Regions from separate parts of the Alkalibacillus flavidus genome, predicted to be linked through region 1. Evidence: a T-box and tRNA genes for the amino acid it is inferred to sense, from the RefSeq annotation. Region 1 holds a T-box; the other holds one or more tRNA genes.
The links. A T-box is a leader RNA that pairs with one kind of tRNA and senses whether it is charged. The one in region 1 lies ahead of alaS (alanine--tRNA ligase), so its partner is inferred to be a tRNA-Ala.
Positions count from the first base shown of each region.

Region 2: it has a tRNA-Ala gene. The T-box ahead of alaS (alanine--tRNA ligase) is inferred to sense a tRNA for this amino acid. The anticodon was not compared.

Region 1 is NZ_JBEPMX010000002.1:67,411-82,350, forward strand. It holds gene ABID56_RS02920 (DUF1292 domain-containing protein) at 1-19, opposite strand, end outside; gene ruvX (Holliday junction resolvase RuvX) at 36-452, opposite strand; gene ABID56_RS02930 (IreB family regulatory phosphoprotein) at 462-725, opposite strand; gene alaS (alanine--tRNA ligase) at 772-3,414, opposite strand; T-box leader at 3,803-4,003, opposite strand; gene recD2 (SF1B family DNA helicase RecD2) at 4,314-6,632, opposite strand; gene ABID56_RS02945 (tetratricopeptide repeat protein) at 6,647-7,315, opposite strand; gene mnmA (tRNA 2-thiouridine(34) synthase MnmA) at 7,396-8,508, opposite strand; gene ABID56_RS02955 (cysteine desulfurase family protein) at 8,509-9,660, opposite strand; gene cymR (cysteine metabolism transcriptional regulator CymR) at 9,682-10,101, opposite strand; gene ABID56_RS02965 (replication-associated recombination protein A) at 10,227-11,525, opposite strand; gene ABID56_RS02970 (RsfA family transcriptional regulator) at 11,691-12,314, shown strand; RNA gene ssrS (6S RNA) at 12,363-12,546, opposite strand; gene aspS (aspartate--tRNA ligase) at 12,638-14,413, opposite strand; gene hisS (histidine--tRNA ligase) at 14,425-14,940, opposite strand, start outside.
Region 2 is NZ_JBEPMX010000017.1:490-15,429, forward strand. It holds partial or broken gene sph (sphingomyelin phosphodiesterase) at 1-954, opposite strand, end outside; gene ABID56_RS12310 (ABC transporter ATP-binding protein) at 951-2,015, opposite strand; gene ABID56_RS12315 (ABC transporter permease) at 2,045-3,685, opposite strand; gene ABID56_RS12320 (ABC transporter substrate-binding protein) at 3,798-4,787, opposite strand; gene ABID56_RS12325 (HAD family hydrolase) at 4,809-5,573, opposite strand; tRNA gene ABID56_RS12330 (tRNA-Glu) at 5,906-5,977, shown strand; tRNA gene ABID56_RS12335 (tRNA-Val) at 6,007-6,082, shown strand; tRNA gene ABID56_RS12340 (tRNA-Thr) at 6,094-6,170, shown strand; tRNA gene ABID56_RS12345 (tRNA-Tyr) at 6,177-6,262, shown strand; tRNA gene ABID56_RS12350 (tRNA-Gln) at 6,267-6,341, shown strand; tRNA gene ABID56_RS12355 (tRNA-Lys) at 6,351-6,423, shown strand; tRNA gene ABID56_RS12360 (tRNA-Ala) at 6,450-6,525, shown strand; gene rocF (arginase) at 6,924-7,826, shown strand; gene cdaA (diadenylate cyclase CdaA) at 8,063-8,884, shown strand; gene ABID56_RS12375 (CdaR family protein) at 8,877-10,118, shown strand; gene glmM (phosphoglucosamine mutase) at 10,168-11,523, shown strand; gene glmS (glutamine--fructose-6-phosphate transaminase (isomerizing)) at 11,952-13,754, shown strand; gene ABID56_RS12390 (hypothetical protein) at 14,027-14,149, shown strand; partial or broken gene ABID56_RS12395 (aldehyde dehydrogenase family protein) at 14,136-14,940, shown strand, end outside.

The sequences.
Region 1 (14,940 bases):
TACGTTCTTTCTCCTGCATAGGGGTCCACTCCTTTTTAACGGTTAGCGTCAAGATAACTTTGTAAAATCATGACGGCTGCCATTTTATCAATGACTTGCTTTCGTTTCTGTCGGCTCATATCAGCATCTAATAAAACCCGTTCAGCTGCCATTGTTGTTAACCGTTCATCCCATAACACGACGGGTAATTCATATGTTTCTTCTAAGTACGACGCGAACTCTTGACTAACTTCACCTCGTTCACCAACAGACCCATTCATGTTCTTAGGAAAACCGACTACAATTTTACTAATCTCATGCTCTTGGATGATACGACTCATTTTGTCTTTGACTGACTCATAGTTATCTTCATTCCATTTAAGCGTTTCTATACCTTGAGCAGTAAAATGTAATGCATCTGATACGGCAATACCGATCGTTTTTTCACCTACATCTAGTCCTAAAACTTTCATGTGTTATCCTCAAGTATCTTTCGTTGTTTTTAAGTAATTTTTCACAACTTCTTCGATAATTTCATCGCGTTCGAGTAGTGACATTAAATTACGGGCGTCATTGTGACGAGGGATATAAGCTGGATCACCCGATAATAAATAACCAACGATTTGATTAATCGGATTATATCCTTTCTCTTCAAGTGATTGATAAACTTGATGCAATGTTTCGTTCACTTGTTTGGCCTGTGAGTCATCAGAAAACTGATACTGCATTGTGTGATCATTTGACATATACAATCCCCCTCAAACGACTTTAACTTCATTATATACTGAAATGCTACGAAGATAAAACCGTTTTGACATATTCTTTTGCTACAGCCAGTGCATCGTCGATTTTTTCGGGTTGTTTACCGCCTGCTTGTGCCATATCTGGACGGCCACCACCGCCGCCACCACACTGTGTAGCTGCTTCTTTAATCAGATTGCCTGCATGGAAACCACGGTCAATTAAATCTTGAGACACACCTGAAGCCAATTGGACTTTACCGTCGTTTTCCATCGCTAATAAAATGATGCCAGAATTTAATTGTTGTTTCAAATCATCAACCATATTGCGTAACGCATTCATATCACTAACGTCCACTTTTTCTGCTAATAACGAAACATCATCAATGGTTTCGACTTGATCTAAAATATTAGCTGACTCAACATTCGCAAGTTTTTGGGTAAGCGATTCATTTTCTCGTTGTAAATCTTTTATTTCTTGGTATAAAGCATCAATACGCTGTGGCACTTGCTCTGTTTTTGTTTTCAATTTTGACGCTGCTTCACTTAATAACTGCTCACGGCCTTCGTAATATGCGTAAGCACCTTGGCCTGTAGTCGCCTCAATACGACGTGTGCCAGCACCAATACCAGTTTCTTGCGTAATCTTAAATAGGCCGATTTCCGCTGTATTATTAACGTGGCACCCGCCACATAATTCAATACTATAATCATCCACGAATACAACACGTACTTCTTCGCCATATTTCGCATCGAATAAGGCCATAGCTCCCATCTCTTTAGCTTCCTCTAACGTGTGATGAGAGATAGCTACATTGATGGATTGCCACACTTTTTCGTTTACAATACGCTCGATTTCTTTTAATTGTTCTTCTGATACGGCGTTAAAATGAGTGAAGTCAAAACGTAAACGATCTGGGGCCACTAGTGAACCTGCTTGGTTAACGTGATCACCTAAAACATCTTTAAGCGCTTGATGCAGTAAGTGTGTGGCTGTGTGGTTTTTAACTGTTTGCTTACGGTCATATTCGTTGACTTCCGCTTCGACTGATTGTTGAAGCGTTAGTGTACCTTCTGTCACGTCGATCTGATGCAAGTTTTGCCCGTTTGGCCCTTTTTGCACATCTTTAACATGCGCAACACCTGTTTCTGATTTGATTACACCTTTGTCAGCTATCTGTCCACCACTTTCTGCATAGAAAGGTGTATCAGCTAATACAATCGTCGCTTCATCACCAGCTTGAAGGTTCGAAGTCATGGCTTGATCTTTAACAATTGTTGACAGTGTCGTTGTCGTCGTTAATTGGTCATAACCAATAAATTGACTGTCTACATCAATTTGCTGTAACACTTCATCTTGTACTTGCATTGAGTCCACTTTTTGGCGTGCTTCACGCGCTCTTTCACGTTGTTTAGACATCTCTCGTTCAAAACCTACTTCATCAATCGTGAAGCCCTCAGCCTGAACATATTCTTCAGTTAATTCTTTCGGGAAGCCGTACGTATCATATAACGTAAATACTTCTTCACCTGGAAAAACATTGCTCTGTTTCGCTTTTTCAGCTTGCATCACTTTTTCTAAAATCGCTAAGCCTTCTTGCAATGTTTCATGGAAACGTTCTTCTTCTTTTTTCACCACTTCTTGAATGAAATCTTTTTTATTATGAACTTCTGGATAGAAGTCATACATAATCGTTGCGACTTGATCCACTAATCGATACATAAACGGTTCATTTAAATTCAAGTCCTTCGCAAAACGAATAGCACGGCGTAATAAACGACGTAGGACATAACCACGACCTTCGTTTGATGGAAGTGCTCCGTCTCCGATTGCGAATGCTACTGTACGCACGTGGTCAGCGATAACTTTGAACGCTGTGTCTTGTCGTTCGTTGTCATGATATTGGACACCCGACAGTTGCTCTGTTCGTTCGATAATCGGTTTGAATAAATCCGTTTCAAAGTTTGTTCGTGTATCTTGGATGACAGAAACGATTCGTTCTAATCCCATCCCCGTATCAATATTTTTCTTCGGTAATGGGGTATAAGTATCATCAGGGTTATGGTTAAATTGTGAAAAGACGAGATTCCAAATTTCTAAGTAACGTTCATTTTCGCCACCTGGGTATAGTTCAGGATCTTTCGGGTCATTTCCATATGCTTCACCACGGTCGTAGAAAATCTCTGTGTTCGGTCCACTTGGGCCTTCACCAATATCCCAAAAGTTTTCCTCAATACGTATGATACGCTCAGTCGGTAAGCCGACTTGGTCTTTCCAAATATGATACGCTTCATCATCTTCTGGGTGCACAGTGACTGATAAACGTTCAGCGTCAAATCCAATCCAGTCATCACTTGTTAAGAATTCCCACGCCCATTCAATCGCTTTTTCTTTAAAATAATCACCGATTGAAAAATTACCGAGCATTTCAAAAAACGTGTGGTGACGAGCCGTAAAGCCGACATTTTCGATATCGTTTGTTCGAATCGATTTTTGTGCATTGACAATACGTGGATTGTCCGGAATGATTCGTCCGTCAAAATATTTTTTAAGCGTGGCCACCCCACTGTTAATCCATAGAAGGGTTGGATCTTCTTGTGGCACGAGTGATCGGCTTGGTTCTACACCATGGCCTTTTTCTTTAAAAAAGTCTAAAAACATTTGTCTCACTTCATGCGATTGCAATTGTGTCATCTTTATTCCTCCTGTATCGTTTATTTAAATGTCATTTAAAATTAGGCTTTGTTAAAGTCTGTTGTTGAATTGTGATCCGCTTTTGGTGGACGCTTTCCGACGACCCGGATGGTCTAGTGTCGACGTTGGCCACAAAAGCGGATTTCATAAGCTTCCTTGACTAATTCTGCGCCGAGTACTCGCAGGCGCAGGACGTACTTCGACACGATGTCGTGACGTCCACGTTGCAAACAGGACGTTTGCGTTCTTAGTGGACGTTCCTCCGTGTATCGAGCTGGAGTCGCCACCTCCGCTTCTCACAATTCAACAACTCAATGCTAATTCATTTGAAAATCAAGACTAAACATTAACAGAGCCTAAAATAAAAAACCGTCCCTACACTTCAATGTGTAGGGACGGTTTTTCCGCGGTACCACCCTAATTATAGGCAAATGCCTATCGACTTAAGCACAGTAACGTTGTGACGACGTCGGGGGTTAACCGCTCTCCAGATTAGCGTTCAGTGACACTTATCTTAGGGTTTTTTCCAGCTAATAAAACCCCTCTCTGTAAGTAGTTTGTCACTTACTCGATCCTTCATTGATTTATATACGTATTATATTCAATCGTTATTATAGAGAACCCCGGTCGTTATGTCAACTTATATCATTATGTAGGCCAGCTACCCAAAATCGATAGCTAGCCATTAATACTGATTAACGAAAACGTTTCATCAACTTCCGACTTGACCGACGGAGCTGTTTCATCGTTTTGTTTTTACGAAAGCGTTTATTATTTCGTAAGGCATATACGATTGCAGCTCCAATGACTCCAGTCGACATAGCACGCCCCAAATCATCACCAACCTTATCATTAAAAGCTGTGTCATACCGAACGGTACAACCATTCTTAGCTTTTACTTAAGACATAAAATCATAAGGCGAAAATTCTTCCTGCTCATCAACTTCAGCGTTTTCAAGATTTTGTTCGGCTGACTGGGGAACTTGTTCAACATTATGCCCTAAAAACGCTTGAATACGCGACACTAAAGTGGTTCGTCTTTCATATGCATCGCCTTTTTGTAGCCCTTCGAGAAAAATATCGTAGTCACCACAAATAATTAAGGATGCCTTGCCTCTTGTCACTGCTGTATAAATTAAGTTTTTAACGAGCATTCGTTTGAATGGCCTAACAATTGGCATAATGACAATCGGGAATTCGCTTCCTTGTGATTTATGAATCGATATGGCATAAGCTAACATGATTTGGTTTAAATCTTGGCGCGTATAGGACACTTCAAGCCCTTCGAAATTAATGATCAGTTCATCTTTATTGGAATCAGCTTCTTTTGCGTCTTTAACGGCAACTATTTCACCAATATCTCCGTTGAATACATCTTTTTCTGGTTGATTGACGAGTTGGATCACTTTATCGCCTGTACGATAAACCGACTGGAAATGCAACAATTCACGTTTTGATTCTTCTTTCGGGTTAAAAATTTGCTGTAAAGAGTCATTCAACTCATGAATACCGACTTTCGTTTTGTACATGGGCGCTAACACTTGTATATCTCGCATCGAGTAGCCTTTTTCAAGTGCTTTCGTGACAATCTTTTCAATCGTGTCAACTGCATAATCACTCGAGGTGTCAATAAAATTAAAATCGGCTTTTTTTCCAACGGATTGTTCAGGTAATTGATCGTGTTTGATGTCATGAGCCAATTTAATGATATAGGAATCATTTTTTTGCCGGTAAATATCTTGTAATCGACAAACGGGTATGGATTGTGATGCTAAAAGGTCTGCTAATACTTGTCCTGGGCCAACGGATGGTAACTGGTCCTCATCACCGACAAAAATGACTTTCATATCAGCAGGAACAGCTTTAAGCAATCGGTTCGCTAACCAAATATCAACCATCGAAAACTCATCAACAATCATAACTTTCCCGCTTAATTGATTACTCGCATTATATTCAAACTCTTCTTCACCTGACCAGCCGAGTAAACTGTGAATGGTTTTCGCTTTAATCCCTGTTGATTCAGTCAAACGTTTCGCCGCACGTCCCGTTGGTGCTGCCAAAATATAATCGCTTTGCTTTTTTTGTTCTTTCTTTTGAAACAATGCTTCATAACAATGGAGAATGCCTTTAACAACAGTCGTTTTACCCGTGCCGGGTCCACCTGTTAATAACATCACTTTTTCATTTAACGCTTTTTTGACCGCTTCATATTGTTCTTCACCATAGGCGATACCTTCTTGTTCCTCGACGTCACCAATTGCCGCCATTAATTCACTCTCATCAAACGTTAAGTCTTCATTCGTTTCTAATAGACGCGTTAGCTGTGAGGCAACTCCTTCTTCTGCAAAATAAAGCTGAGGTAAATAAATACGGTCTGCTTCCATTACAATTAATTCGTCATCCACTAATTGATTTAAATAGTCATGAAGTGACTGTTTTGTTTCTTCAGTTTGTCCACGAAACAACAATTCATTTAATCGTGTGACTAACGAAGGTAATTCAACATACACGTGCCCATTCGTTGATTCTTCATCTAAAACATGCAAAATACCAGCTTGGACTCGCGTCGGGTGGTTATCTTCAATCCCGATGGTTTTAGCGATCTCATCGGCTCTTTGGAATCCGAAACCATCAACATAAAACACAAAATCATACGGATTATCTTGTAGTTGTTTTATCGTGTTTTCAGCGTAAACATCGTACAATTTTTGAGCTAGTTGTAGGCCGACACCATATTTCGCTAATTCAACTGTCACTTGTTCAAAACCTTGGTGCAACCTTAAATCCGCGATAAATTGCTTTTTAGTTTCAGCTTTTAGCCCTACGACTTCATCTAATTTCGATTCGTCACGTAATATGTCATCCACGGCATTAAGACCGAGCGTATCGACAATCTTCGACGCTGTTTTTTCACCGATGCCATAAAATAAATCACTTGCTAAATATTTTACTAAACTATCTTCGGTCTTTGGGAGCTCCTTTTCATATGTAAAGACATTCAGTTGATCACCAAATTTTGGGTGATTCTGCATTTGACCGTAAAATATGTAATCATTACCATGAGTTAAGGCTGGAAAATGGCCTTTAACAACTAAATCTTTTTCATCGATATCTATGTCTGTTTCCACAACAGAAATAGACGCAATCGAAAATTGCGTCTGTTGGTTTTGGAAAATCATTTGATTTAGCTGTCCTTTTGCATAATAGTGTTCCGCCATTACAGCTCGCTCCCTTAAGCGTCATCTTCGTTTAATAACTGTTCCACCTGTTTTTTGCCATGACTAGCTAGCACATGGTCAGGGTGTACCTCTAGCGCATGGTCAAATTGTTTAAGTGCCGCTTCAGGTTCCTCACGGTGTAACAAACATACAGCTTTATTATAATAAGCATCACTATGGTTTGCATCTAATGATATGACGATATCCATTTGCTTCTCCGCTTCATCAATCATACCCGAATAGGCTAACGTTAATCCATACTGAAACTGAATGTCGACATCATCATGACTTAACTCACTTGCCCGTTGCATATAAGGTAAAGCTAGTTTTGGTTGATCCTGACTAAGAAGTGACATACCTAGCATAAAGTAAACGTCTTCATCAGATAACCCTTGTTTGATCGCTTCTTGAAACTGTTCTGTTGCATCAGCAAATTGTTCTTGTTCGTAAAATAAGCTTCCTAAACCATAATGAGCAGCCGGTAATTCAGATTCTAATGATAACGCTTTTCGATAAAAACGCTCTGCCGATTCGAATTCTTGTAAATGAACAAGCAAATTAGCGAAATTAATGAAGCCTACTGGATCTTCAGGATTAGCTTCAATATAATCATTAAACGCTTGTGCCGCCTCTTCAAATTGATGATTTTGCATATAGTCAATGCCTTTTTGTAACTCACTCATAATTGTATCCCTTTCTTTCTTTATGTAACGTCAAAAAAGTCACCACGCGTCTTATGCAGTGCTGACTTTTTTGATTACCTTTAAGCTAAATGCGCTAACGGCTCCTCATGACGATAAGCTTCTTCGATTGTACCGCCACCAAGGCACAGGTCATCATCGTAAAATACAACAGCTTGTCCCGGCGTGATAGCACGTTCAGGCTCATCAAATTTCACTTGCACGGTCCCATCAGCGTTCGGATAAACGGTCACGCCACTATCTTGTTGACGGTAACGAAATTTCGCCGTACACGTGAACGGTTCTGATAAATCTTGATCTACTAACCAGTTCACATCCACTGCTAATAAGGCATCGGAATATAACGCGTCATGATGAAAACCTTGACCGACATATAAAACATTATCGTCCAGATTTTTACCAACAACAAACCACGGGTCGCCTGCACCGCCAATACCTAATCCTTGACGTTGACCGATCGTATAATACATTAAACCGTCGTGTTCACCTTTTACTTCACCCGATAACGTTTGCATTTGACCAGGTTGAGCCGGTAAATATTCACTTAAGAAATCTTTGAAGTTTCGTTCACCAATGAAGCATATACCGGTACTATCTTTTTTCGTCGCTGTCGCTAAATCATGCTCTTTCGCAATGTCGCGTACTTCTTGTTTATCCAATTCGCCAAGTGGAAACATAATTTTAGGTAAAATGTCACTCGATATTTGGTTTAAGAAATACGTTTGGTCTTTGTTACGATCGACACCACGTAGCATTTCCACCTGTCCATCTCGTTCACGAACGCGAGCATAATGCCCTGTTGCTAAATAATCCGCGCCTAGACCCATCGCATGGTCTAAAAACGCTTTGAATTTAATTTCTTTATTACACATGACATCAGGATTCGGTGTTCTGCCTGCTTGGTATTCGTCTAAGAAATATTGAAACACTTTGTCCCAATACTTCGATTCGAAATTGACCGAGTAATACGGTATATCGAGTTGATGACAAACACGTGCAACATCCTCATAATCTTCCGTTGCGGTACAAACGCCGAACTCATCTGTGTCATCCCAATTTTTCATAAAAATCCCGACGACGTCGTATCCTTGTTGTTTAAGCAACAACGCAGTTACAGATGAATCGACCCCGCCTGACATACCAACAACGACGCGCGTATTCGCATTATCTGACATTTAAGTCACCACCTTTTCTAATCGTTCTATTATCGGTTTTATTTTTTCAGCGACGATCTGCATATCGTCTTCTGTATTATCAATGCCGAAACTAAATCGAATTGAATTCGTTAAACGAGCATCCTTTTCACCGTACATCGCTTTTAATACGTGTGACGGATCAATCGAACCTGCTGTGCAAGCCGAACCAGATGACACAGCAATACCAGCTAAATCAAGATTCGTTAAAAACATTTCGACTTCGGTCTTAGGGAAGCTAAGGTTTATAATATTCGGCACTCTTTGAGTCAAATCACCGTTGACTGAAAACTCTATCCCTTGCTTTTCCAATTCTAATATTAATCTGTCTTGCAATGCTTGATAATGCTCGTGTCTCTTTTCACGATTGGCTTGTAACGTTTGAATCGCTTGATTGAAGCCAGCGATAGCCAATGTATTTTCTGTCCCCGGTCGCCACTTGCGTTCTTGTTCACCACCTAGTAATTGTTGCTCAAGGTGAATGTCATCACGTTTGTATAATAAGCCAACGCCTTTTGGGCCATAAATTTTATGACTCGAAGCAGTTAGTAAATCGACTCCAAGCTCAGTCACATCAATCGGCATGACGCCAAACATTTGCACAGCATCCGTATGAAAGACTGCCTGATGGTCGGTTAGCACGTCGCTAATCTCTTGAATCGGTTGAACGACACCTGTTTCGTTATTCACCGCCATAATTGTGACTAAAATCGTATCGTCTCGAAGGGCTGCTTGTACATCTTGTACACGCACTTGGCCTGATTGATCAACAGGCAAGTACGTCACTTCGAAACCAGCTGCTTCCAATTGTTCGCACGGATGTAAGACAGCATGGTGTTCAATCGTCGTCGTAATAATATGGTTTCCTTGAGCTCGATAAGCATGAGCTGTTCCGAAAATCGCTAAATTATTCGCTTCAGTGCCACCGCTTGTAAAAATAATCGAAGAAAACGGCGCATTCAACGCTTTAGCGGCTGTCGTTCTCGATTCGTCTAACAGTTTGCGGCCATCTCGTCCATATCGGTGAATGCTGGACGGGTTACCGAAGTGATGTTGCATCACGTCCGTCATTTTAGCTTGTACATCCGAATGAATGGGCGTTGTTGCCGCATGATCTAAATAAATCGGCTCCATGTTGTCACCTACTTTGAACTCTTAAATATAAAACATATGCTCTTCTTGATAAATATCATCATCGTATTCAGCTAAATCTTCGAGCGTGGTTTGTTCTAACACGTCTTTGACGGCATCGCGGATCCGTTTCCACAATTCGCGCTTTGCCGGTTCTTCATCTTCCATTTCTTCAACGGGACGAATTGGACCTTCTAACGTTCGAATGATATCAGCTGCCGTGATTTGCTTTGGTTCTCGCGTGAGTAAGTACCCACCTTTAGCTCCTCGAACACTTTTAACTAAACGTTCATTCCGTAACGGAGCAATCAGTTGCTCTAAATAATGTTCGGACAATCCGTAATCGGCTGCAATTGATTTTAAAGGTATCGGCTTATCACCGTATTGTTTAGCGAGCGCGATCATAATCGTTAATCCATAACGCCCTTTTGTAGAAATTTTCAACCGGAGTGCCTCCTATCATTCTCATCCATACTTATCTTTATTATAACACGGTCAATCATTGATTGCCGAAGTAGTCGCTTGAAAAACCAGATGATATTATATCATGTTTTAACGATTCATTGCATTTATTCTGATCGATTTTGCCGACCTTTTTCTTTTAAATGATTTAGTTTTTCATAAATTTGTGCGAGTCGTTTCTCTTCGCCAATTTCTTTCGGTTTATAATATGTCGCATCTTTCAACCGTTCTGGTAAATACTCTTGATACACCCAACCCCCTTGATAGTTGTGAGGGTATTTATAATCGATACCATGACCTAAATCTTGAGCACCTTGGTAATGAGTGTCTTTTAAGTGATCTGGAATATCATCAGTCATCCCTTTTTGGACATGAGTAATTGCTTGATCTAATGCTTTATAGGCTGTATTTGATTTCGGCGACAAACAAAGCTCAACCGTGACGACTGACAACGGAATGCGCCCTTCAGGTAATCCAAGTCGTTCAACGGATTGAATCGCTGGAAGCACTCGCGCCGTTAATGGCGGATTGGCTAACCCAATATCTTCATACGCAATGACTAATAAACGTCGTGTGATCGCTTCTAGATCGCCACCTTCTAACAGCCGTGCTAAATAATGCAGTGCCGCATTCACATCGCTACCGCGTATACTCTTTTGAAAACTGGACAACAAATTATAATAGATGTCACCTTTTTTATCGTGTGAAAACCCTTTGTTTTGAATACAATACTGGACAGTGTCATCTTGAACATGATAAACACCTTTATCGTCTTGATCAGAAGCAAATACGATGTCTTCGAGTAATGTTAAGGCTGTACGCGCATCGCCGGTCTGTGAAGCAATACGTTCTAATTGATCCTGTGATATCTCAATGGATAAATGACCTAACCCTTTGTCAGCGTCAGACAACGCATGATTCAGTAGTGTCATAATCGCATCACGCGTCAGTAATGACAATTGCTTAATTTGACCGCACCGCGATCGAATTGCATTATTCACACTGTGAAACGGGTTCTCCGTTGTCGCGCCAACAAGTGTGATCACACCTTCTTCAAGCGCTTTAAGCAAATAATCTTGTTGGCTTTTATTAAATCGGTGAATCTCATCGATAAAAAGAATGGCTCCACCGCTCATTTTTGATTTAGCAATAATCTCTTCAATATCTTTTTTGCTAGCTGTTGTCGCATTAATCGCATAAAAATCCTGATGGGTGGATCCTGCGATAGCAAATGCGAGTGATGTCTTGCCTGTGCCAGGCTCACCATACAAAATCATCGATGGAACATGATTTTGTTTAATCATTTTATATAATGGCGTATTAGGCCCGATGATATCATCTTGACCAATCACTTCTTCAATTTTTTCAGGGCGCATTCGATACGCTAATGGTTCATTCACTAACATAGCATAACTCCTTTAATTCGTACGCTAATCTTATTTTACACGATTGGCTAACATGTGACGAATATTATTTCCCTTTATGTATAAACCTTGCTCATTCTGTATATGATAGATATCGAAATCTATAATCACTAGTTAAATGATATAAATGAAAGGAACGATTCGTCTATGGTGAAAGTACGTCAAGATGCGTGGTCCCACGAAGATGATTTGTTGTTAGCCGAGACCGTACTACGTCACATTCGTGAAGGCAGTACACAACTCAATGCATTCGAAGAAGTCGGCGATGCTTTAAACCGAACAGCCGCCGCTTGTGGATTTAGATGGAATGCTGAAGTAAGGCAAAACTATGAAAAAGCAGTAGATTTAGCCAAACGACAACGGAAAGAACGTAAACGTGCCCAAAAACAATCGCAACCTGTTGCACAAGCTAAGCCTGAAGAACCGAACAATTTACCGGCAAAAATCGATACACCACAAATCGATGCGCCGGCAAATCCATCAATTGATCACATTATTCAGCAACTTCAATTGTTGAAGACAGCTTTTGATGAACAACAACATATTAATCAAGTCCAATCCGAAAATCATCAATTAAAAGAGGAAAACGATACGTTACGAAACGAATTACATCAACTTCAATCGCAATACGACAGTTTACAAGACGATTATCAAACTTTTATCGCTATTATGGATCGTGCTCGTAAAATGATGATTTTCGATGAAAGTGATACGGATTCGCCTACATTCCAAATGGAGAAGAATGGTAATTTACAACAAGTGGCGAAATAAAAGAAGAGAGGTTATTCCCTTTTTGGAAATAACCTCTCTTCTTTATGTAACAATCCCAATTGTGCCGTCTCTCCATTTTGTTTTGAACCCGCTCAAGGCAGGTGGGTGTCTTGTTCCATGTTTGTTGTAAGTCCTCGAAAGGCATTTACGCACCATGGAAACGTCAGACTCCCATTTTATATAAGTGTTCGGTCAAAACGTATGAGGAGTTAGACGTACACATTAGGATTGCTTCATTTGTTATTTTGTATTTAAATCATAGCATGAACCCGCTTACGTTTCAAGCCCAAAAATCGGCCAAAATGACAACAAAATTTTCCTTATTAAACGTCTTGTTGATCAGTTTTTGTCGACTTTAGATGCAATTCATCTAGTTGACGTTCATCGACGACATCAGGTGCTTTTGTTAGCAGATCTGATGCTGATGCTGTCTTCGGAAAGGCAATCGTATCGCGTAAGTTCGTTTTACCAGCTAATAGCATCACTAGACGGTCAAATCCTAACGCAATACCACCATGTGGTGGCGCGCCAAATTCTAATGCTTCTAATAAGAAACCGAATTGTTCTTCTGTTTCTTCTTGCGTAAAGCCTAATGCTTCGAACATCTTCTCTTGCATCTCTTTATTATAAATACGAAGAGAACCGCCACCTAGTTCGTACCCATTGAGCACAATATCGTAAGCTTTTGCTTTTACGTCTTGTGGATTGTCTTTTAAGTCGTCTAGACGATCAGTCTGTGGCATTGTAAATGGATGGTGAGCCGCATGATAACGACCATCATCCTCATCGTATTCGAAAAGTGGCCAATCGGTTACCCACAAGAAATTGAATAAGCTTTCATCAATAAGTCCTAATTCCTTGCCAAGTTTCTGGCGAAGGGCACCTAGACTGTCATAAACGACATCGGCTTGATCGGCTACGAATAGTAATAAATCATTTGATTCACCGTTTGTGGCCTCTAAAATGGCTTGGGCATCATCGCCGTCAAAGAACTTCGCAATTGGTCCGGATAACTCGCCTTGATCGACCTTCATCCACGCTAACCCTTTCGCACCATAGACAGCAACGAATTCGGTTAACTGATCAATATCTTTACGCGAAAACTGGTCGGCGAACCCTTTAACATTAATAGCACTCACTTTGCCGCCTGATTCAATTGCTTGTTTAAACACTTTGAATCCACTATCGGCAACAACGTCATTTAAATTGATTAATTCCATACCAAACCGTGTATCAGGCTTATCTGATCCGTAACGTTCCATCGCTTCATCATACGTTAAACGCGGGAATGGATATGGGACATCGACACCTTTAACGTCTTTTACGACTGACGCCAACATTTCCTCTGTCATGTTCATGATTTCCTCTTGAGACATAAACGATGTTTCAATATCAACTTGTGTAAATTCTGGCTGGCGGTCAGCACGTAAGTCTTCATCACGGAAACAACGCGTGATTTGATAATACTTTTCAAAACCTGACACCATAATTAACTGCTTAAAGATTTGTGGTGACTGTGGAAGTGCATAAAACTCACCTGGATGAACCCGGCTTGGGACTAAATAGTCACGCGCCCCTTCAGGTGTGCTCTTCGTTAAAATCGGTGTTTCCATTTCTAAAAAGTCTTGATGATTCAAGTAATGACGAATCGCTTGCGCTGTTTTGTGGCGCAACTTCAACGTTTCTTGCATCGTGTCACGACGTAAATCTAAATAACGGTATCTGAGACGCGTATCTTCATTTAAATCGTTCGCATCATCCACTTTAATCGGTAACGCTTTTGACGTATTCACTAAGGTCACATCTTCTACGACAACTTCCACTTCACCAGTCGTCATGTTCGAGTTAACTGTTTGTGCATCGCGCTTTTTAACCGTTCCTTGAATTTCAACGACAAATTCGCTCCGTAACGATTCAGCCGTTTCTAATGCTTCTTGATTAACATCAGGACTAAAAACGGTTTGAACGACTCCAGAACGGTCGCGCAAATCAATAAAAATCAAACCACCTAAGTCCCGTCGTTTTTGTACCCAACCTTTTAATAATATCGTTTGATCGACTAAACTTGTCGTCACATGTCCACAGTGTGTTCTTTCCATGATGTTCCTCCTTACATTCCTTGCTGTATTTCATTAGCAATTTGGTCAATTGCGACCGTTTTTTGTTCACCATCTGCTAAACGCTTGATCGTTGCGACACCTTGTTCCATCTCGGATTCACCGATGACAACAGCATATGTTGCTGCATAACGATCAGCAGCTTTAAATTGAGCTTTCATTTTCTTATCTAAATAGTCTTGGTCGACTTTGTAGCCCGCTTGTCGTAACTGATATACAAGTTGTGAACCAGCAAATTTCGCTTCATCACCCATCGTCACGACGTAGCAATCTAATTCATCATCGTTTTGAAGGTCGATACCTTCAGCATCTAATGCCATAATTAATCGTTCAATACTTAACGCAAAACCAATACCTGATGATTCAGGACCACCAATATCCTGTATAAGTCCGTTGTAACGGCCGCCACCAGATAATGTCGTGATCGAACCAAACCCTTCTGCTTCACTCATAATTTCAAACGCTGTATGCGTATAATAGTCCAACCCGCGCACTAACGTTTCATCGAC
Region 2 (14,940 bases), on a different contig from region 1:
ATAATGATCAGAGTAATCATTATATTCATAAGTTGTTCCCCAAGAAGACACAGACCATAATGGTGATTTAATATTTTTAGCTTCTACAGTTAAAGAGTTCGGTTGTGCATGATTATTTGACGTGAATATATAATCTAGAAATTGTGAGTCTAATTCAGGATAATTATATTCAGCAATCGAATTACTTTCTGGGTCCCATGTGGCACCAAACCCTGTGTAAGTTGGTTCTTTTACATTTAATTGATTGATCATTGAATTGTATTCTTCAGAGCTTTTCTTGACGTTTAAGTCTCCACTAATAATAAGCATTTCTGATTCAGGAATATTTTTAGATTCGATAAAGTCTTTTATTTCTTGCATTTGAGCCGTTCTTACTTCTTCTGGCTCACCCTCCGAACAATTAGAATCAGTAGATTGAAGATGTGTTCCAATCACATGATAAGGGTCGTCATTTTTTAGAATTTTTGTGTAAACAAATCCTTTATTACTTAAGCTTTCCGGTCCGCATGCATCATCAAAAACATGCTGTATCTTTTCTTCAATTGGCCACTTACTTAAGACTGATACACCACCACTTTCTGGTGTGATATAAGAGTAGCTACCACGTGTTTCATCCCAGTTGTTTGTCGTGCTACCTAATATGGGTGTTTGATAAGGGTACTGGTTACTTAATTGGTTTAATAATTGATCTGAAGCATTGTTATTAAACAATTCGTTGAGTACCACTATGTCTTGATTCTTCATAAAATCCGCTTCACTTATCAAGTTAGCTCGTTGGTCTTGGCCCTAATTAGGCTCTATAGCGCTAGACATTAAATAGGCATTATATGCAACAATGTCTAGGTTCGTATCATACGAATGCTGATTAGTTGTTTCTGCTGTGAGTAGAGTACTGTTAAATAATAAGCTCATAGCTAAAATGATCATAGTCATTTTAAACAATTTCGTGTTTATACCTCCTTATGGATGAAATGGGGAGTTTCAGGGAAACTGATTGTAATGGAATCGTTACGCTTATACTCTCCCAAACCATGTGCATTAAAATCGTCAACAATTATCTCAGTATCATTGATTAATACGAAATAACGTGTGAAATTGCCGTTATATATAATTCGATTAACGACCCCTTCAAAGTCACCATTTGGGTTGATCTTAATTTTTTCAGGACGAATGACTGCTTTTAATTGTTGGTCATGATCTATGTTATTCGGATGCACTATTCGGAATTGGAAAGAAGGGGTAACGAAATAGGATTGTTCATTTTCGATTGTAATCTTTCCTTCCAAAATATTAGCGTGACCGACAAAGTTGGCAACAAATTCATTGCTTGGTTCATTATAGATGTTATCTGGTCGATCGAGTTGTTGCGCGGTTCCATCTTTCAAAACGATGACACGATCTGAAATACTCAATGCTTCTTCCTGATCATGAGTGACGAAAATAATCGTTAAGTTTAATTCATCTTTTAACCGCCGAATTTCTTCCCGCATAATCATACGTAAGTTAGCGTCTAAATTAGATAAAGGTTCATCAAGTAGTAACACTTTAGGTTGAAGTACCAAACAACGGGCTATTGCTACTCGTTGTTGTTGCCCACCACTTAATTCACTAGGCTGTCTATTTTCATAGCCTTCTAATTGTACTTGTTTTAAAGCTTCTTTAATACGACTATCACGTTCTTGTTTTGGTACTTTTTCAATTTTAAGACCATACTCCACATTTTTATAAACAGACATATGTGGGAATAGAGCATAGTTTTGAAATACCATTCCTGTTGGGCGGTTTTCAGGAGGTAAATGATCAATTGATTGGTTATCAAGGGTGATCGAGCCTTTATCTTGATTATGAAAGCCACCAATCATTCTTAATAATGTTGTCTTACCACAACCACTAGGCCCGATAAATGAAATAAGTTCACCTTGTTCAATATCAATAGAGATGTCATTAACTGCTGTAACATCATCAAAAAACTTATAGAGGTGGCTTAATTGTAAAAACTGTTCTTGTCCGCTCAAGTTATTTCACTCCTTAATTAAACTGTGTTCTATATGCTGACCCCTGTTTTTTTCTCAATATACTTAAGTAGTCCCATACAAGATAAAACAATAACAATTAACACAAATGACATGGCGGAGGCCATACCAATTTGAGCTTGTTCAGCTAGATTTAATATGTGAACAGCTGCTAAGTTTGTTCCTGGTGCAATTAAAAAGATAACAGAACTGATCGATACCATCGCTGTCATAAATGTATAAACAAATCCTGCTATGAACGCTGGACTTAATAGAGGAACAACGACTTTACCGAATGTACGATATGGTCCTGCACCTAGGTCGTTCGATGCTTCTTCCATGGATGAATCAATTTGGTGCATTTTACTAATACTAGCTTCAAGACCAACACCAATTTTTCTGAACGTCATGTTAAGGACGATTAATAGTACGGTACCTGTTAAGAAAAAAGGAGAGCCGTTGAATATAAGTACATAACCAATACCCATAACTGTACCTGGGACTGCTAGACCAAACAAGGTTAAGAATTCTAATGCTTTTTTTCCTGGAATCGGTTTTCGCGCAAATAGATAACCTTGCAGCATTCCAATTGTGGCCGCTAAGATAGCCGCTAAGAACGATACGATTATACTGGTGTATAACGAGTCCCAGCCGTTTCGACTTTGGAAGTGCTCTAGTGTAAAGCTATTATCAATACCAATGATTTTCACAAATGCTCCAAGAACGACCATAATGAACATGAGTACGATAAAAGACACAAACAATGTGTTAATCGTCATAACAACCGATTTAACCCGCTTAGTCAGGGGTGCATTACTTGCGCCTGACTCGCCACTGATCGTCTCTAATCCTGAATCTTTCATGACATAAGTTTGGAATATAAATACGATTAAACTCGGTATAATAAGGAAAACGCCGAGAACAGCTGCTTGTTCTAAGTTTTGTTGTCCTACAACGAGTAGGTAAGCTTCAGCTGCAATAAATGTTTCGCCACCACCGATAATCAAGGGGTTTGAAAAATCAGCCAAAGCCATGACAAACACTAATAACCCAGCTTTCGTAATCCCGGATTGGGAGAGGGGTAGTGTGATCTTTCTTAATGTTTTGGACTGATTTGCACCAAGGTCTCTTGATGCGTTCTCTAAACTAGGGCTCATATTACGCATCGTACTCTCAACTAACATGTAGCCAATAGGGAAGTAACCCAGTATTTGTGCTAAGACGACGCCCCAGAATCCGTAAATACTAAATTCTAACCCAAAGGCATCATTGAGCAGAGAAGTGACGACACCATTACGCCCTAATAATATAATTAAAGACAATGAAAAGATAAAAGGTGGGGCAACTAGTGGTAATAAAGCTGCGCCACGATAGAACTTAGATAAAAAAGATGTTGATCGTGTAACATATAATGAGATACTTACACTTAATAAAACAACCACAATGGTTGAAATAATCGCAGCTCCTAAGCTATTTAACAAAGAATTAAGGTAATAAGATCTTGCGAAGAATTCTTTGTAATACTCAAATGTAAATCCTCCTGATCCTATACCAAAACTTTTAAAGAAAACAGCGAACACAGGGATTACGATAAACAACAGAATTGCCGCAGCTAAGATCATCGTTAGGATCGCAAACCAAGGTTCAGACAAAAATTGGCGAAATTCAGACACGAGTTTCTTACTCCTCGTTGTTCTAGTTGTTTCAGTAGTCAATTAGATCACCTCAGCTTTATTCAATAAATATGGAGAGGCCAGCGCGTGGTGACGCTGGCCAATCTCTTCATTAGTTAGAAAATTTATTCTGCCATTCTTCCATGATACGATCACGATTATCCGCATCCCACTGCGCGTCATAATCAATGAAATTGTCGGAAACATTTGAGTCATCTGTAATGCCAGGCTTAGTTACCATAGAACGGTACTCAGCAGATAATTCCATGAAGTCTTGTGAACCTAAGTAGTCCATGACTTCTTTTGCTTTTTCAGGTTGATCCGTGTTTTCGAAGATCCAAGCAACATCTAAACTGTAACCTACACCTTCTTCAGGCATGACACTTTTAATTGGATAGCCCTCATCAATGTAGTCAAGGACAGCTTGGTCCCAAGATACCCCAATAGCATACTCACCTTGAGCAACTAATTGGGCAGGTGCTGAACCAGATTTAGTATATTGACCAACATTTTTATCTAATTGTTCAAAGTAATCCCAGCCTTCTTCTTCGCCCATTTGTTGCATAATTGTTGAAACGATTAAGAATGCTGTACCTGATGTACCTGGATCCGGTAGTGCAATTTCGCCTTCATATTGAGGGTCTAATAAATCCTCCCAAGATTGAGGGACGTCGAGCCCTTTGTCTTCGATAATATCTTCATTGACAGCAATCATGTTATACCAGAAAGAAGTACCATACCATTCGCCATCTTCTTGTTTAAACTTGTCAGGCACATCTTCCCATTGTTCTGATTCATATGGTAATAAATAGCCTTCTTCTTCAGCTTTCATACCGAATCCGTGAAGCATACCGATTTGCATATCAGCACCAATTTCTGGGGCTTCAGCTTCAATACGGCTCCAACCTTCACCACTTGATAAACGCAGCACGTCTAGTTGGACTCCAGTATTTTCTTCGATATTTTCTACCATTGCATCCATCTCTTCAGAATCATTGTGAGTATAAACTTGTAACGGTTCATCGCTTGAACCTGATTCCCCACAAGCTGTAATGATGACCATTGTTGTCATTAAAACCAAAAACATGATGGTTTTCTTCATGTAAACTCTCTCCCTTTTTGATTAATTTATATAACACCCTCGATAATCTTGGATCACGAGGTCGGTATCGCGTAAATAGAAAGCGTTATCAATACTCGTTTGTGCAATTCCAATTCCGGCTTTTAACTTAGCATTTTTAGCTAAAGTCATGTCTCCATTAGAATCACCAAATAAAATTGTTTGTTGTGGTGAGACTAATAAACGTTGACAAGCTGTATAAGCCATTTCCGGAAATGGCTTGCCTTTTGTTACAGAATCAAATCCAATAACAGTATCGAAATAGTGATCAATTCCGAGTAACTGTAAATGATATAAAGCATTTTGAGTGGAATCAGCTGTAACCACAGCCATTTTGATCTGTTGTTGATTGGCTTCATTGATAAATTCAATTAATCCATCAATGGGTTTAATATATTGTTTCCAATCAATAGTAGATTCAATGTTTTCTAGGCTTTTAGTGAGGTATGTAACAGCTTCATCCCATGGGATCCCAAGTTGATATAAGTAATGAGTTAGTATGGTGGCTGAATCATCAGGGTTACCGATTGCTAACGGACCGACTGGATCCCAAGTTTGGTTCACTATATCAAGACCTATACGTTCACAAGCATGGTGGGGGTCATAATTAATTGTTTCAGGAATCTGAATGGCAATTTCTTTAGTTAATAAGTCGCCCCAAACACCCCATATAGAATAAAAGTTAATGAGTGTGCCGTCTTTATCAAATAATATAGCTTCGGTATCAAAACGCTTTCCCTCTACGGTAATAATAGTGATGGTTGTCACCTCCTCATTTTTTGAAATAGTAAAACGTTAAATTTAAATTTAACAAAATTAATAAACTTAACGTTGCTTAATAGATTAATAAGAAATGTGAATATTGTCAAATCAGTTATGAATTTTTTGTGAAGATAAATGAACGTAACCTCAGTGATGAGCAGGGTTAGAAGATTTTAGAAAAAATCGTTTTTGAAAATAGTATTGTTGGGTTTGTGGGTAAGAAGAGGTATTGTAAGTACAATTCTGAAAGTTAAAAATTTCTTTTTTCCCTTTACAATGTTTTAGGTAGTCGCTATAATAATACTTGTCCTTTTCAGATAAAGGATCGTGATCAACATGGCCCGTTGGTCAAGTGGTTAAGACACCGCCCTTTCACGGCGGTAACACGGGTTCGAATCCCGTACGGGTCATCTACATATTTTTGCACGTTATGTGCTGCGGAGGATTAGCTCAGTTGGGAGAGCACTTGCCTTACAAGCAAGGGGTCGGTGGTTCGAGCCCGCCATCCTCCACCATCTTTTCAAACGCCGGCCTAGCTCAATCTGGCAGAGCAACTGACTTGTAATCAGTAGGTTGGGAGTTCGAGTCTCTCGGCCGGCACCATTGTTTGGAGGGGTAGCGAAGTTGGCCAAACGCGGCGGACTGTAAATCCGCTCTCTCCGAGTTCGGCGGTTCGAATCCGTCCCCCTCCACCACTATTGGGCCATAGCCAAGCGGTAAGGCAACGGTTTTTGGTACCGTCATGCGCTGGTTCGAATCCAGCTGGCCCAGCCATCATATTATGAGCCATTAGCTCAGCTGGCAGAGCATCTGACTTTTAATCAGAGGGTCGGTGGTTCGAATCCACCATGGCTCATTTTTTACATAATAAATAATTGATATGGGGCCTTAGCTCAGCTGGGAGAGCGCCTGCTTTGCACGCAGGAGGTCAGCGGTTCGATCCCGCTAGGCTCCACCATATCTCTTAGCTAAAGTTGTTCTCTGTTGGGGAGCAACTTTTTTATTTGGTTAGCCTGATAATTGGCAATACATAAGTGGAGCCATTTTATGAATCGATCTTAACTAATTTGATTAACTTCTCGATTTGAGCGTCATACTACGTAAATGAGAGACTTTGTGTGTCAAAAGAGCGACTGAGAACGAAATAGTGCGACTACAAATCGTAATTGAGCAAGCTGTATGATAAATGATTGACTATGACCCATAATTGAGTGACTTTTTTAGGGCTGGTTGATTACTGAATCATGCTCATGCAAGGCTGCCGGCGCGTGCATATTTATTCACGTTTTTGTCCAGTTGAACCATTCTGTGCTGGCTTATAAAATGAATGGAGGCAAAATGAAGGAGGAAATGACGATGAACAATAGACTAGGAATCCTTGGTGCTCCGTTAACGGTCGCTCAACCTAATGAAGGCGTTGACTTTGGTCCTGGGTCGATTCGTTATGCTGGCTTGTTTGATCGATTAAATGATTTAGGCCTAGCTTATAAAGATTATGGTGATGTACCAGTTATTAATAAACGGACAAACGGGGTAGACCCGAAGACGAATTTGCGCAATCTAGACCATGTCGCTTCAGCTAATGAAATGATTGCGGATTATGTTTATGATTTAAAAAAACAAGGTGATGTACCTTTAATTTTGGGTGGTGACCATAGTATCGCCATTGGAACACTTGCTGGATTGAGTCAGTTTTATAGTAACTTGGGTGTCATTTGGTTTGATGCACACGCTGATTTAAACCGAGGTGAGACATCTCCATCTGGCAATATTCATGGGATGTCGTTAGGTGTCAGTTTAGGTATGGGGCATGAACGTTTAACGTCGATTCACGGCCAAGAAGCGAAAATAAAGCCTGAACATACCATCATCATTGGGGCGCGGTCGGTTGATGAGGGAGAGCGCCAAGTGATTCGTGAACAAGGAATTCGTGTCTATACGATGCATGATATTGAAACGCACGGTATAACGTGGGTGATGAATGATGCATTAGAATACTTAAACGGGAAAGTGGACGGCGTTCATTTAAGTTTGGATGTCGATGGTATTGACCCAAATCACACCCCAGGAACAGGAACACCTGTCGTTGGAGGTCCGAGTTACCGAGAGGCTCATTTAGCGATGTCGATGTTGTATAATGCTGGTGTGTTGACGTCAGCTGAGGTCGTCGAGGTAAATCCGTTATTAGATGAAGGGAATCGGACGGCAGAAGTAGCTGTTGATATGATCGCTTCATTATATGGTGAAAAACATGTCTAATGATAATCAAGAGTTATGTCTGTCGATTTATGTGATAGCATAACTCTTTTTTTTACGCAAAAAATGTCAGTCTAGAGGCGAATCAATCGTTACCGAGCCATTTCAGATGTAGTAATTTGTGATATAATAGTGACAGATGATTGTGTGTCTCGCAATTTTACGTATCCGTTTTACATATGGACTGTTTCGGGCAATAAATAAAAAGAGACAAAATAGTGCGTGAAGGAAGTGTCAACATGTCGTGGGAAGAGCTTGATTTCCTGCAAGTGTTACGGATTGTCGTTGATATAGCGCTTGTATGGTTTGTTATATATAAATTATTTTCAGTCATTCGTGGGACGAAAGCGGTTCAGTTACTGAAAGGGATCTTTGTCGTCTTAGGTATATGGTTCTTGAGCTCGATTTTAGAGTTGAAAACGGTCCAGTGGCTCGTTTACCAAGCGATTACGTGGGGGTTCCTCGCTGTGATCATCCTTTTCCAGCCTGAAATTCGCCGAGCGTTAGAGCAATTAGGGCGAGGAAGCTTTTTTTCACGTCATACACAATCAGAAGAGAAGGCTGTTTATGATGCGATTGATTCGATTGTGAAGTCGTGTCATTACATGAGTAAACGTCGTATTGGTGCTTTAATGTCGATTGAACGTGAGACAGGTCTAAGTGAATACGTTGAAACAGGTGTGCCTGTGAACGGTCAATTGACGAGTGAGTTGCTGACAAATATATTCATACCGAATGCACCGTTACACGACGGTGCTGTCGTCATTAGCGAAAACCAAATTGTCGCTGCCGCTTGTTATTTACCGTTAAGTGAAAGCCCGTTTATTTCAAAAGAATTAGGTACGAGGCACCGAGCGGCCATGGGGGTTAGTGAAGTCACAGATGCCCTAACGATTGTTGTCTCAGAAGAAACGGGTAATATATCGGCAACGAAAAATGGCGAATTGTATCGCAAATTAGATGAAGACGGGTTACGTCAGTTATTAATGCAAGACTTAAGTCCATCCGAACAAAACGGATCATCAAAGGCATTGAGTTGGAGGGCAAAGCGTAATGGATAATTGGTTGAGAAGTCCTTGGTTTACGAGAATTGTGTCGTTATTTTTAGCCATTTTATTATATACAACAGTTGCCATTGATGATGCGAATACATCACGCTCTAGCGATATTTTCTTACCGTCCGGCTCTACGGAGACGCAGACGGTTGAAAATGTGCCGCTGCAAGTTCAAATAGATGAAGAAGATAATTATGTTGTCCGCGGTGTTCCGGATACGGTCGATGTGACGCTTGAAGGACCGCGCAGCGTGATTACACAAACGGTTAGGCAGCAAAATTTTGATGTCGTTGTGGATTTAAATGATTTGGGGCCCGGTGAACATCAAGTTGATGTGACACATGAAGGGTTTTCGAGTCAGTTATCGGTTTATATTGAGCCGAATGTTGCGAATGTAACGATTGAAGAACGGGCAACAGCAAGTTTTCCGGTTGATATAGATTATGTGGAAAGTGACGGTTTGAATCCGGACAATGTCTTTGCGAGTTCGCCACAACTATCGCCGGCTGAAATTGAAATTACAGGCTCACAAAATGAAATTGATCAAGTCGCGATTGTTAAAGCCATTGTGAACTTGCCTACTTTAGCGCAAAATGGCGAAGTAACAGGTGCGCCTGTTCGTGTATATGACGCTGCCGGTAATGAACTGAGTGTACTCGTTGAACCGTCAGAGGTAGACGTGACAGCAGATGTGTCGATTACGGATAAACGCTATCCTGTTACTTATGAAACGACGGGGGATTTAGACGAAGAGTTAGTGTTACAAAGCATCGATCTAAACCCGGTTTCAGCGACGTTATATGGTAGTGTAGATCGTTTAGATGAGATTGACCGTTTAGAACCTGTCGATGTTGATTTGTCTGATGTAACTGAATCGACGACATTGGAGGTTGATTTGTCAGTTCCGTCGGGTGTTAATCGTATCGAGCCAGAAACAGTTGAAGCAGAAATTGAAGTCGAAGAGGCTGTGGAAACGACGTTAGAAGACGTTGAATTAGAAGTTGATAATTTAGCGGAAGACCGTGAAATAACGTTTATCGAACCAGAAGAACCTCAAATTAACGTGCAATTAGTTGGTACGGAAAACGACCTTAACAATCTGTCGCGTGATGACATTCGTGTGTCGATCGATGTGGAAGGTCAAGTTGAAGGGGAATTTTACGCCGATGTGCAGTTTGAAGGGCCTGATGGTGTCAGATTATCTTCTGAACAAAGCCGAATTAGAGTGAGAGTTGAATAAAACATCTTATTGATAGACATGATTGATAATGTGAAGGAGCGGAAAGATTATGGGAAAATATTTTGGTACTGACGGTGTTCGTGGTATTGCCAATACAGAATTAACACCGGAGTTAGCCTTTAAACTTGGACGATATGGGGCTTATCACCTAACGAAAAGTGCATCTGAGAAAGCGAAATTACTCGTCGGCCGTGATCCGCGCATTTCTAGCGAGATGCTAGAGAGTGCCTTAATTGCTGGGGTATTATCTGTCGGTGTTGATGTCATGCGTCTTGGCGTTATCTCAACCCCCGGTGTCGCTTATTTAACGAAAGCATCAGGCGCGCATGCAGGTGTGATGATTTCAGCTTCACACAATCCGGTTGAGGATAATGGTATTAAATTCTTTAGCGAAAATGGCTTTAAATTGAACGATGAACAAGAGCAAGCAATTGAAGCGTTATTGGATGAAGAAACAGACGACATTCCACGACCGACTGGTGCTGGTGTCGGTCAACCGATGAATTATTTTGAAGCGGGTCAGAAGTATTTACAACATTTAAAACAAACGATTGATACCGACTTTGATGGTATGAAGATTGTAATCGATTGTGCGCACGGTGCGACGTCATCGATTGCGAATCACTTGTTTGCTGACTTAGAAGCCGATATTATATCTATCGGTTCGTCACCTGATGGGACGAATATTAACGACGGCTATGGTTCAACAAGTCCGGAAAATCTTCGTCAAACCGTGATTGAAGAAAAAGCTGACGTAGGTTTAGCTTTTGACGGAGACGGTGACCGCCTCATTGCCGTTGATGAAAAAGGCAATATCATTGATGGCGATAAAATTATGTATATTTGCGGTCAGTTTTTGAAGAAGAAAGGCCGTTTAAAACAAGACACTGTCGTCACAACCGTGATGAGTAATATCGGCTTGTATCGTCAATTTGACCAAATCGGTATCGACACGGTAAAAACATCAGTTGGCGACCGTTACGTGATGGAGAAAATGTTAGAACGTGACTTTAACTTCGGTGGCGAGCAGTCAGGCCATATTATTTTCCTAGATTATAATACAACAGGCGATGGTATGCTGACGGCGTTGCAATTATTGAATGCGATGCGCGAAACGGATCAGCCGTTATCAGCCTTAGCGGACGAAATGGAGAAATTCCCGCAAGTGATGCAAAACATTCGTGTCATCGATAAACAGCAAGTGCAAATTGATCAAACGGTGCAGGAAGCGATCAACCGCGTGGAAGAAGAACTTGGCGATAAGGGCCGCGTGCTCGTCCGTCCATCTGGTACAGAACCAGTTGTGCGTGTGATGGTCGAAGCGCCGACGAAAGAAGATTGTGAGAAATATGTATCTGAAGTTGCGACGATCATTGATGAAACGTATGGCTTAAAAGATGCATAAGATATTAGGGCATAAGGGTGATGGTATTCATTCCTTATGCCTAATTTATGCGATAAAACGATAAAAAGCGTACAAATAATTGACCTGCCAGCGTAATAGCAGTAAAATAATGGGTAGCCGTTTGCACACGGCTTCATTCAAAGAGAGAAAGGAGCGTAGCAGGGGAGAAAAACAGAAAGCGCCAGGGCTATTTCTTAGACCGCTTATTAAGAAATAGTTGACGAGGTGGAGGTTCAATCGAGTATTCGGCGGATGCCTCCCAGTTGCCGCATCTCAACTGTCACGTATGCCGTGAAAACATAGAGGCGACTCTATGCACAACCACGTCATATAAGATGCCTTAAAATACACGAGAAAGGGGCAAACAACTGCCCCTTACGAAAAGGATGCTGTGGTTTGCCTCTTTCAACTACAGGAGGATATACAGTATGTGCGGAATTGTCGGTTATATTGGACAGGAAGATTCGAAAGAGATTTTATTAACAGGATTAGAAAAGTTAGAGTATCGTGGGTATGACTCAGCAGGTATTGCGGTTCGCGATGAAGCGGATATGAATTTATTCAAGGTTAAAGGGCGTATTGCGAATTTACGCGAAGAGGTTGATGAATCCGTATCAGCGAATATCGGGATCGGCCATACACGTTGGGCAACACATGGTGAGCCAAGTACGGCTAACGCTCACCCTCACCAAAGCACGTCAGGTCGTTTCACGTTAGTTCACAATGGTGTGATCGAAAACTTTGAAGAACTGAAACGTGACTACTTAGCTGACGTCAACTTTGTGAGCGAAACAGATACTGAGATCATTGTTCAATTGATTGAGAAATTCACAAATGAATTAGGCGATAGGCTTCAAGCTTTTCGCAAGACGATTAGCTTGTTACACGGGTCTTATGCGTTAGCTGTTTTAGACCGTGAACAACCAGATGTCGTGTTCGTTGCGAAAAATAAGAGTCCATTACTTGTCGGTTTAGGCGATGATTTTAACGTGGTAGCAAGTGACTCGATGGCGATGTTACAAGTAACAGATCAGTTCGTTGAATTAATGGACGGCGAAGTAGTACTCGTTAAACAAGATGAGGTTGAAATTCAGAAACTTGACGGTACGACTGTTGAACGCGATCCATTTACAGCGGAAATCGACGCAAGTGACATCGAAAAGGGCACTTACCCGCATTTCATGTTAAAAGAAATCGATGAGCAACCGTTCGTGATGCGTAAAATTATTCAAGAGTACCAAGATGAAAACGACGACATTAAACTAGAAGAAGACGTCCGCCAAGCGATGGCTGCTTGTGATCGCGTTTATATTATTGCAGCGGGCACGAGCTATCACGCTGGTTTAATCGGTAAAGAATTTTTAGAGAAAATCGCGCAAGTACCAACTGAAGTACACATTGCGAGTGAGTTCTCTTACAATATGCCATTATTATCTGAGAAACCACTCTTTGTGTTCATTTCACAAAGTGGTGAAACAGCGGACTTACGTTCAGTACTCGTTGAAACAAAACAATTAGGTCACCCGGCACTCACGATGACAAATGTGCCAGGATCAACCCTTTCTCGTGAATCAGATTACACGTTACATTTACACGCAGGACCAGAGATTGCTGTGGCGTCGACGAAAGCTTACACAGCACAGATGGCGGTTTTAGCAATCTTAGCTGTTGATACAGCACGTGCAAAAGGTCTAACGCTAGAATTCGATCCATTAAAAGAACTCGGCATCGTCGGTAATGCGATGGAAGCTCTTTGCGATCAGAAAGAAGAATTCGATCAAATCGCACGTGATTATTTATCAACAACGCGCAATTGTTTCTTCATCGGCCGTGGTTTAGACTACTTCGTCGGTTTAGAAGGCGCGTTAAAACTAAAAGAAATCTCATACATTCAAGCAGAAGGTTTCGCAGGTGGCGAGTTAAAACACGGAACAATTGCCTTAATTGAAGACGGCACACCAGTGATTGCCCTTGCGACACAAGAACACGTTGACGGTTCGATCCGTTCCAATGTGCAAGAAGTAGTCGCGCGCGGTGCGAATGCGTGCGTCATCAGCCCAGAGCACTTAACCCGTGAAGGCGATGCATTCTCCATTCCAACCGTGCATCCACTATTAGCACCACTTGTGTCTGTGTTACCAATGCAATTGATTTCGTATTACGCAGCCCTACACCGTGATTGTGACGTGGATAAACCACGTAACTTAGCGAAGAGTGTGACGGTTGAGTAGTAACTGATTAAGGAAGATGGAATGTTGTCTCCCCAAAACTCAAACTTACCAGAAGAGAGTAGAGCGTAGCAGGTAAGAGCAGGAATAGAGAAGGAAAACAGGAAGAGCTGATGTCGTTTCAACAGACGATGTCAGTTCTTTTTTTATATTCAATTAACTTCTGATTTGTCATATTGGCTTTGTAAGGCTCTTCCTTACCTCATGAACGAAAATCATATGAAATCTGTTTTTGGGTATAAATAAAATTAGTGACATCCGAGGAGGGTTAGAGCATGGAACAAGAACAATATATCGCCCATGCGATTATTGATGGTGAGAAATTTGAAACAGAAGAACTGGCTTCAAGGGAAAATCCGACGTATCCAAACCAGGTCGTTGGTCATTACCCTTTCTAGCATCAAAATTGCGCCTGCACTATTAACAGGTAATACCTTAGTACTTAAGCCGAGCCCACTTGCACCTCTTATGCTAAGCAAATTTTTTGAGAACATTGCTGAAGAATATCCCAAAGGTGTTCTAAACTTGGTAAATGGTGAACAGGAAGTAGGCGAAGAACTCACAAGTCATCCAAAAGTCAAAAGATTGCATTTACAGGTGGTACAGAGACAGCGAAACATATTATGAAAGCGGCTACGGATACGATCAAGGATTTAACACTGGAGTTAGGTGGTAATGATGCTGCCGTTATTTTGAAGGATTTTGATGTTAATGATGAAGCCGCTATGCGTCGTTTAGTGATTTCTAATTTCCTAACGGCCGGGCAAATATGTATGATTGCAAAACGGGTTTATGTGGACCGTTCGACTTACGATGAATTTGTTGAGAAATATATTGAAGCGGCGAATGACTGGATTCAAGTCGGTGGTCCATTCCATGATGATGTAACGATTGGTCCTGTTAATAACAAGAATCAAAAGGAATATGTCCAAAAGCTCGTGAATGATGCAGAAGAAAAAGGTGCTAAAGTCATTAAATTAGGTGACATTTTAGACGAGGATTTGATGGGCGAGGGTTATTTCTTACAACTTACAATTGTGTTAAATACTGATTATCGTGACCCGATTGTTGTTGAAGAACAGTTTGGACCAACGCTTCCGATTTTGCCGCTTGATGATGATGAGCATGCTATTGAATTAGCGAATGACAGTATTTATGGACTGACGAGTTCTGTCTGGGGTGAAGAAGA